Regions from separate parts of the Pseudarthrobacter kochi genome, predicted to be linked through region 1. Evidence: riboswitches for the same ligand, from Rfam matches in the RefSeq annotation. Region 1 holds a riboswitch; the other holds the start of a gene.
The links. A riboswitch is a leader RNA that binds a small molecule or an ion and turns the genes downstream of it on or off. The one in region 1 is predicted to bind cyclic di-AMP.
Positions count from the first base shown of each region.

Region 2: another riboswitch for cyclic di-AMP. It lies ahead of ACZY0Y_RS07175 (M23 family metallopeptidase); the one in region 1 lies ahead of ACZY0Y_RS18165 (aggregation-promoting factor C-terminal-like domain-containing protein).

Region 1 is NZ_JBVAYV010000058.1:7,628-12,025, reverse strand. Features, by position in the region: gene ACZY0Y_RS18175 (response regulator transcription factor) at 1-540, shown strand, start outside; gene ACZY0Y_RS18170 (sensor histidine kinase) at 544-2,193, shown strand; cyclic di-AMP (ydaO/yuaA leader) riboswitch at 2,298-2,458, shown strand; gene ACZY0Y_RS18165 (aggregation-promoting factor C-terminal-like domain-containing protein) at 2,457-3,194, shown strand; gene ACZY0Y_RS18160 (glyoxalase superfamily protein) at 3,304-3,681, opposite strand; gene upp (uracil phosphoribosyltransferase) at 3,721-4,356, opposite strand; gene ACZY0Y_RS18150 (phosphatase PAP2 family protein) at 4,369-4,398, opposite strand, start outside.
Region 2 is NZ_JBVAYV010000009.1:77,501-81,898, forward strand. Features, by position in the region: gene ACZY0Y_RS07170 (iron-dependent transcriptional repressor DtxR) at 205-900, shown strand; cyclic di-AMP (ydaO/yuaA leader) riboswitch at 1,043-1,258, shown strand; gene ACZY0Y_RS07175 (M23 family metallopeptidase) at 1,263-2,084, shown strand; cyclic di-AMP (ydaO/yuaA leader) riboswitch at 2,222-2,391, shown strand; gene ACZY0Y_RS07180 (NlpC/P60 family protein) at 2,701-3,462, shown strand; gene ACZY0Y_RS07185 (HNH endonuclease) at 3,693-4,193, shown strand; gene mobA (molybdenum cofactor guanylyltransferase) at 4,260-4,398, shown strand, end outside.

The sequences.
Region 1 (4,398 bases):
GTGCTGGTGCTCGACGTGATGCTTCCCGGATTCGACGGCGTTGAGCTGCTGGGCCGGATCCGGGCCTTTGCGCCGGAGGTGCCGGCCTTGTTCCTGACAGCGAAGGACGCCGTGCAGGACCGCATCACCGGCCTGGCTGCCGGCGGCGACGACTACGTGACCAAGCCGTTCAGCATGGAGGAAGTGCTGCTGCGGCTGCACCGGCTGGTCCAGCGCTCCGGAGTGGCTGCGATGGATACCGCCGAACTCGTCGTCGGGGATCTGGTCCTGAACATCGACACGCGGGAAGTGCGCCGAGCGGGTGAGGAACTGCACCTCACCGCCACCCAGTTCGAGCTGCTGCGCTATCTCATGGAGAACCCGAAACGCGTTGTCAGCAAAGCCCAGATCCTGGACCGGGTCTGGGACTACGACTTCGGCGGGCAGGCCAACATTGTGGAGCTTTACATCTCGTACCTGCGCAAGAAGGTCGACGCCAACCACCCGCCCATGATCCATACGGTGCGCGGCGCCGGCTATGTCCTGAAGCCGGCGGACTGATCCGTGCCTGACCGCTCCCCCGAGGTCCACGGCCCAGGACTCAGCTGGCGCAATCCCGCCACCTGGCACCTGCGCACCCGGCTTGTCCTGGTCACCATGGCCCTGCTTGTGGCGATCTGCGGCGCGGTCGGCATCGTCAGCTATGCCTCGATGGATTCCTTCCTGACCAGGCAACTCGACAAGCAACTGGTGCAGGCCGCCGACCGCGCCCGCGAGTTTGGCCGCACCGGCGGCCGCGCCGATCCCCTGGACGCACGGGGCCAGGGCATCGGCACCCTGAACGCCAGGATCGTGGACGATTCCGTCCGCGGCGCCGGCTTCCTCGCCGACGACGCCACCCGGAAATCCCTCACCGACGAGGACGACGAGGTTCTCCTCAAGCTCGCCACCCGGAGCGAGCCCGTAAACCGGACACTGTCCGCCGGGGCCTACCGGCTGGTGGCAGCCGAGACCCCGGACGGCGACGTGATCGTCACCGGACTGCCGCTCGCCGAGAAACAGAACACGCTGGCTTCACTGGTCTGGACGATGGTGCTCGTGTCCGCTGGCGGCCTCGTCGTGATCGGCCTGGCCGGGACGGCACTGATCCGCCGGACCATGAAGCCGCTCGATCAGCTCTCCGAAGTGGCCACACAGGTCTCCCGTCTCCCGCTCGACGCCGGTGAAGTGGGGCTCGCCATGCGCGTGCCGGCCGCCGCGGCTCATCCCGGCACCGAGGTGGGCAGTGTCGGCCATGCCCTGAACCTGATGCTGGACAACGTCTCCCATGCACTCGAAGCCCGGCAGAAGAGCGAGATGAAGGTCCGCCAGTTCGTGGCGGACGCCTCGCACGAGCTGCGCACACCCCTGACAGCCATCCGCGGCTACACCGAGCTGATGCGGATGACCGAACACTTCACCCCCGACGGCGCGAAGTCCCTCGCCCGGGTGCAGAGCCAGTCCGAACGGATGACCACCCTGGTGGAGGACCTGCTCCTGCTTGCCCGGCTGGACGAGGGCCAGCCCCTCAAGCTCACCGAGGTCGACCTCACCCAGCTGGCCATCGAGACGGTCAGCGACGAGAAGGTCATGGCCCCGGACCGGGTCTGGCATCTGGAACTCCCGGAGGAGCCGGTGGTGGTCCGCGGGGACGCGACCCAGCTGCACCAGGTGCTGGCCAACCTGCTCTCCAACGCGCGCAAGCACACCGGCCCCGGCACCATGGTGGTGACCGGCGTGAAGCGCGCGCCGGACGGGAGCGCCGTGATGACCGTGACGGACAACGGCGCCGGGATCGCCCCCGAGTTCGTGGACCGGGTGTTTGCGCGGTTCACGCGCGCGGACGCGTCCCGGAAGAATCCCGTGACCAGCACGACGCCGGCACCCGGCCGGCGGCCCCTTCCCCGCCTTCCGATCCACCCGCCCCGGACGCTCCCCGGCCCCCCGGCCGCCGCTGCCTCCGCGACCGTTTCCGCCGCGTCGGCTGAGGGAACCAGCGGGCTGGGATTGTCGATCGTGCAGTCGATTGTGGAGGCCCACGGTGGGATGGTCAGCGTGGCCTCGGTGCCCGGCCGGACCGAGTTCACGGTGCGCCTGCCGGCGTCACCTCCGGCGGGCCGGGGCGGGGCCGCCGCCGGCCAGGCCCGGGAGCAAGCGGCCACGCCGTCGTCGTGATCCCTGTTACCAAAATGTGACTTAGCAGTCCGAGTCCTGTACGGTTTTTAGGGTGCGGCCATCACTAGGGCCGCATATCCGGATGTACGCCAAGCTCTGCCGCCTCCCGGATTCCGCTGGACCAGGCAGAGGCGGGGGACCCAGAGTTCCCGGGCATTTCTGCACATTGCACCCTTGGGGTGAAGCCGACACGTGAGATTCCGTTCGGCCGGATGACCTCATCCGAACCCGACAGCTAACTCCGCAGGCGTTGAGAGGCGATCATGACTGAATTCAAGGCACAATCGCGCCCTGACGGCGCTGCACCGACCCGCTCCAAGCCATCTCGTCACCGCGCCGAGCCGGCCAAGCCCGCTTCCGCGCTGTCCCGGTTTGGCACCAGCGTAGGCTCCACCGGCCGCCGGGCGGCCGTTGTTGCTGCCGCTTGTGCAGTGCTTGTGGGAGTCGGAGCCGCCGGCCAGGCGTCCGAGACAGCCGCCCGCACTGCCAACGCCAGCAACTCCACGGAATCAACCGTCACGGCGGCCCCCCTGACGCACCTCGATTTTGAACGTGTCCGGGTGGCGAACCAGACCCCCGTCCCCAGCGGCGGCGTCGCGGCCCAGTCCACCGAGGTGAAGCCCGCCGAAGCACCGGCCCCGGCGGCTGCCCCGGCCCCCGCGCCCGCCCCGGCACCCGCTCCTGTTGCCGTCGACGATCCTGCCGGCGCACAGGCGTACGCGGCCAGCCAGCTGGGTTCCCATGGCTGGGCCGCCAACGAGATGCAGTGCCTGATGAAGCTCTGGACCAAGGAGTCGGACTGGAAGACGACTGCCACCAACCCGAGCAGCGGCGCCTACGGTGTGGTCCAGTCCCTGCCGGCCGGGAAAATGGCCAGCGCGGGCGCCGACTACCGCACCAACTACCGGACCCAGATCAACTGGGGCCTGACGTACGTCGAGGACCGCTACGGCTCCCCGTGCGGCGCCCTGAACTTCCACTACGCGCACAACTGGTACTAAACAACCGACACCGCGGGCCTCAGGCCCGGACGGAAGCGAGGCCCCAGATCCACTGGATCCGGGGCCTCGCCTGTGCCTGCCGCAGTCCGGCGACGGTGTCGCGGAGCGGCTAACCGCCGGGACGGTTGGGGATGTACTGCACCGCCCATTTGTTGCCGTCCGGGTCGGCAAAGTAGACGAAGTGCCCCCACTCCTGGACGTCGACGTCGCTGACGTCCACGCCGTTGTCCTTGAGCTGTTTGTGCGCGGCCTGGATATCGCTGACCACAAGCTGCAGGCTGGGGGCCGTTCCCGGCGGAGCGTCGTTGAGCCCCTCGCCGATGGCAATCGAGCACCCCGAGCCCGGCGGGGTCAGCTGGACGAAGCGGATGCCGTCCATGGGCCGTTCGTCGTAGTCGGCGTTGAAACCGACCTTGTTGACGTAGAAATCCTTGGCACGGTCCACATCAGACACGGGAACAAAGACAAGTTCAAGTTTCCAGTCCATGCGGCTCAGGCTAGCCCCGGGTGCTGTTTCCGGAAGGGGTTAGCCGGCCACGCCGTAGAGGCGGTCGCCGGCGTCGCCCAGGCCCGGGACGATGTAGGACTTCTCGTTGAGCTTCTCGTCGATCGAGGCGAGCACGATCGTCACGTTGGCGTCGGCAAGCTCCTCTTCCAGCTTCGCCAGGCCTTCCGGGGCGGCCAGCAGGCAGATGCAGGTGACGTCGGAGGCGCCGCGCTTGAAGAGGAACTTGATGGCCTCGCGCAGCGTGCCGCCGGTGGCGAGCATGGGGTCCAGGACGAAGATCTGCCGGTCGGTGAGGTCCTCGGGGAGGCGTTCGGCGTACGTGATGATGTCCAGGGTCTCTTCATCGCGGGCCATGCCCAGGAATCCGACCTCGGCCGTGGGGACCAGTTTGGTCATGCCCTCAAGCATGCCGAGTCCGGCGCGCAGGATGGGGACCACCAGCGGGGTGGGCTTGGTGAAAGCGGTGCCAATGGTGGTGCTGACCGGCGTCTCGATGGTCACCGGTTCGGTGCGGACTTCCCGGGTGGCCTCGTACGCCAGAAGCGTGACGAGTTCCTCGGTGAGCTGGCGGAAGACCGGGGACGGGGTGTTCTTGTCCCGCAGGACGGTGAGCTTATGGGCGACCAGCGGGTGGTCCACAACGAGAGTGCGCATGGGTCAAAACTATCACCCGGCGGCAGGGGGCCCGCCCGTGGG
Region 2 (4,398 bases), on a different contig from region 1:
GCAGCGGAGCCTGTCGTTTCATTCTGCCTGACTGCCCCGCGGGGGAGGGAAAAAGGACCGTCACAGTCCGGTCATTGAGATTATCCGGAGTAATTCAAATTAGGCTAAGCTGGCCTGCGAACGTACGGCGGACCCCGCCAGGGCGCCAGCAGCACGCGGTACGGTGGGAATTACGCAAGGACGGCGCTCGAGGAGCTGAGCTGAATGACGGATCTGATCGATACAACCGAGATGTATCTTCGGACCATTCTGGAACTTGAAGAAGAAAACATCGTCGCCCTCCGAGCCCGCATCGCCGAGCGGCTGCGCCACTCCGGCCCCACCGTGTCCCAGACGGTCGGCCGGATGGAACGTGACGGACTGGTGGTTGTTTCCGGCGACCGGCACCTTGAACTGACGGAAACCGGCCGGAAACGCGCCATCGAAGTCATGCGCAAGCACCGTCTTGCCGAACGGCTGCTGGCTGACGTGATCGGGCTCGACTGGGCCTACGTCCACGAAGAAGCCTGCCGCTGGGAACACGTCATGAGCGAACGGGTCGAACGACGGATCTTCGAACTGCTCAACCACCCCACCGTCTCGCCCTATGGCAACCCGATTCCGGGCCTCGCGGAACTGGGAGGCCTGCCGTCCCAGACCCTCGCGGACGGCGTCGTGAACCTGCTCGAAGCCATGACCGGCTACGGGCCCGATTCCACGGTCAGGGTCAACCGGCTTGCCGAGCCCATCCAGGTGGAACCGGAACTGCTGGTCCAGCTCGATGAGGGCGGCATCCGCCCGGGCGCCCTGGTCTCGCTGGAGCGTGTGGGGGAGTACATCTCGGTGCGGGTCCCCGACGTCGAAGGTGCCCTGGAACTTCCGCCCGAGGTCGCGGCCCACGTCTTTGTTACCGTCAGTTAACAGGAGTTATCCCGGGACTGGGACTACCCATGAGTTGTGCACAGGGCCGATAACGGATTTATCTCTGGACGGCTTAATCGCCTATAGTTGATCACCAGTACCGATACCAAAGCGTTATCTGATCCGAAGCCGAGCTCTGCCAGCGGATCAGTCGCCGAATCACCTTCTGGCAGAGGCGGGGGAACCACTTCTGGCTGTTCAACAGCCTTGGGGTGAAGTCCGTCAGCGGCAAGCACACTCGACCGAGGGACTCCCCTGGATGCCCCTGCGCCTGGATGCTTGCCACGGCGGACCGGGTCTTTGATCTCTCTGACCCGAATCCGACAGCTAACTCCGCAGGCTTCTCCAGAGAGGAACCGTTCTTGACCACCCAGACCGCCAGGGGCCGACGTCGCGCGTCCGGTCCCGCCCCGGAGCCGCGTCCGGCCGTCGCCGTCATGGCAGACCGCCCCCGTGACGCGCACCGTGATGAACGACGAGGCCGCCGCAGCCCGTTCCGTCAGGTAACGGACTTTGCCGCCGCCAGCGGCGTTGGTCAAAAGGCCGGCATTGCGCTGGCCGCCACGGGTCTGGTCCTCACCGTCACTGTCCCCGCGACGGGCCCCGTGGTGGCCACGAACGCGGGTTCCTCCTCCGGATCCGTCTCGGCCGCCGTCCAGCCGGACGTCACCGCCGCCGAGGCCAAGATCGACTTCAACCGCACCGCGATCACCACCCAGGGTGACCCGGACGGAAAGCTCAAGCAGTTGCTGGGCGCCCAGTCCGTCGGCTCCATCACCCGGGCAGCCTCCTCGGGCAGCCTCGGCGCGCCCCTGGACCAGATGAAGACCGCGTCGCCCTTCGGCTACCGCGTCAGCCCCATCACCGGCGGCTCCGGGGAATTCCACCGCGGCCAGGACTACTCGGCCCAGTGCGGTACTGCCGTCCACGCTGCCGCGAGCGGCACCGTGACCTTCGCGGGATGGCATCCCTACGGTGGCGGAAACCGGGTGGTGATCGATCACGGCAACGGCCTGGAGACCACCTACAACCACTTGTCCTCGTCCAGCGTCAAGGTGGGCCAGCAGGTCTCCCGCGGCGATGTCGTGGCGCTCAGCGGCACCACCGGCGCCTCTACGGGCTGCCACCTGCACTTCGAGGTCATGGTCAACGGCGAAGTCGTTGACCCGACCGGCTGGCTCTGACAAAGCTGATGGGAAGCTCTCGCATTCTTGTGACACGCCGTGATCCGAATGTGACATTGGGCCCCGACTGCTGTACCGTTTGACCTACGCCAACTTTTCCGAAGTTGGCGCTCTTGAGTGGATTGCCTAGCTCTGCCACCGCTCAAGGTCCGTTCGCATTACATCGTCTGGCAGGGGCGGGGGAACCAATTTTGGTCTTCGCAAGAAGACCTTGGGGTTAAGTCGCAAAGCTTCCCAGGAAGCAGCGCGGCCGGGTGACTCCCATCCGAATCCGACAGCTCACCTCGCAGGCATTGGGAGAGGCTACTTTCGTGTCTTCACGCCACAATGCTGCGCGTCACCGCGCTTGCGCGGCTCTAACGAGTCCGCTGGAATCCAACCTCCGTGCCGCCCTTGCCGGCGCCCGGAACGGATCCCGCACCGCCGTCTCAATCTCTGCTGAGTCCGGCCCGCAGGCCATGCACCTGCATGCAGTTCCCGCTTTTGGCGCGTCTTCGCAGTACACCCTTCGCTAAGTAACCCATTTCGGGGCGATCCGGCGTACCCCCAAGATGCCGGAGCGTCCTCAGCCTGCGCCTGAAAAGCGCGGACCCAGGATCACGAAAGAGAGAACTTAATGACTACTCGTGCAAACGCACGGCACCGCGCCGAGGTCACCAAGACCAACTCGCTGGCCGTCATTGCCAAGGCTGTCGGCGACAACGCCGGCGGCATGGGCCGCCAGGCCGCAGTTATCGCTGCCGCTTCCGGCCTCGTCCTGACCAGCGGTATCGCAGCCAACGCTGCTGAGGCCAACGTCCAGCGCGAATCCACTTCGGCTTCCACGCTCGAAGTCCAGTCGGCCACCCCGGCGACCATCTCGGCAGCTTCAACCATCGCCATCTCCTACGAGAAGCCGGCCGTCACCACTTCTCCGGCGCCGGTCGTCGAGGCCCCGAAGCCCGTCGTGAAGGTCCAGGAGACTCCCGCGGCCAACACCGCCGACACCGCCAAGACCGCCAGCACCAAAGTCGGCGCCGCCGGCACCGCTGCCCCGGCCGTCGCCAGCGGCATGGGCGCCACGATCGCCGCCGCTGCCTACGCCCAGATCGGCGTCAGCCAGGACTGCACCGCACTCGCCACGAACGCTCTGGCTGCTGCGGGCATCAACTACCACGGCTGGCCGGCAGGTTACCTGTCCCTCGGCCGCACCGTGAGCGCCGCCGAGGCACAGCCGGGCGACCTCGCGTACTACCAGAACGGTGGCGCCGGCATGGCCCACATCGCTGTATACGTCGGCAACGGCATGGCCGTTCACGGCGGCTGGAACGGTGGAACCACGTCCCTGCAGACCGTCAACGTCGGCTCCGGCCCGGTCTTCATCCGCGTCGGCGGCTAAGACAGCAGCTGTAGCAAAGTAAGCAAAGCACAGGACCCCTGCCATTCGGCGGGGGTCCTTTGCGTTGCCGGGGCGTGAACTTCAGCCGACACAGGTCGCGGCAGGCAAAAAAAGATTCGGCGAATTGGCATGTCCATGTTTACTCTTGTTTTGTCGATCCATAGCCCGACTATGCAGAGGGCAGCCGGCCCTCGTGCCCCTGGCGGGTGCGGCCGTGAAGAGGTATGCGGATGCGCACACTCGTTCTGAATGCTGGATATGAGCCGCTGGCGGTTGTGACCTTCCGCCGGGCGCTCGTCCTTGTGCTGACTGGAAAGGCCAGTGTCGTGGCGGAAGGCGACGATCCCGTCGTCGGGCCGCAGGACGTCCTTGGCCGGCCGTCGGTGATTCTCCTGAATCGCTACATCAGGCCCCGGTACAACACGATGACGGCGGTGAGCCGCCGGGGAGTGCTCCGACGGGACGGACACCGCTGCGCGTACTGCGGCAAAGCGGCCCACACCATCGATCATGTCCAGCCCAAATCCAGGGGCGGTGCGGATTCCTGGGAAAACCTCGTCGCTGCCTGCCTGCGGTGCAACAACGCCAAAGGCGACCACACCCCGGGCGAAATGGGATGGAAGCTCAGCTTCAGCCCGGCACCTCCCAAGGGCACCACGTGGCAAATCAAGGAGCTGGAGAAGCCGACGCCGGCCTGGGATCCGTTCCTGCTGTTGGAATCCGCTGCCTGACGCAGCCCGCCGCTGCCTTGCCTTTAGTGCCTGACCGTCTGGCCCGGACCGCGCTAGGCTGGGCCGGTGGAATTCGATGCTGTCATTCTTTCCGGGGGCCGGTCCGCCCGGCTGGGAGGCGTTCCCAAGTCCGGGCTGATGCACGACGGCGCCACCCTCCTGGAGCGCGCGCTGCAGGCCGCCCGCGGCGCGGCGGCCGTCGCCG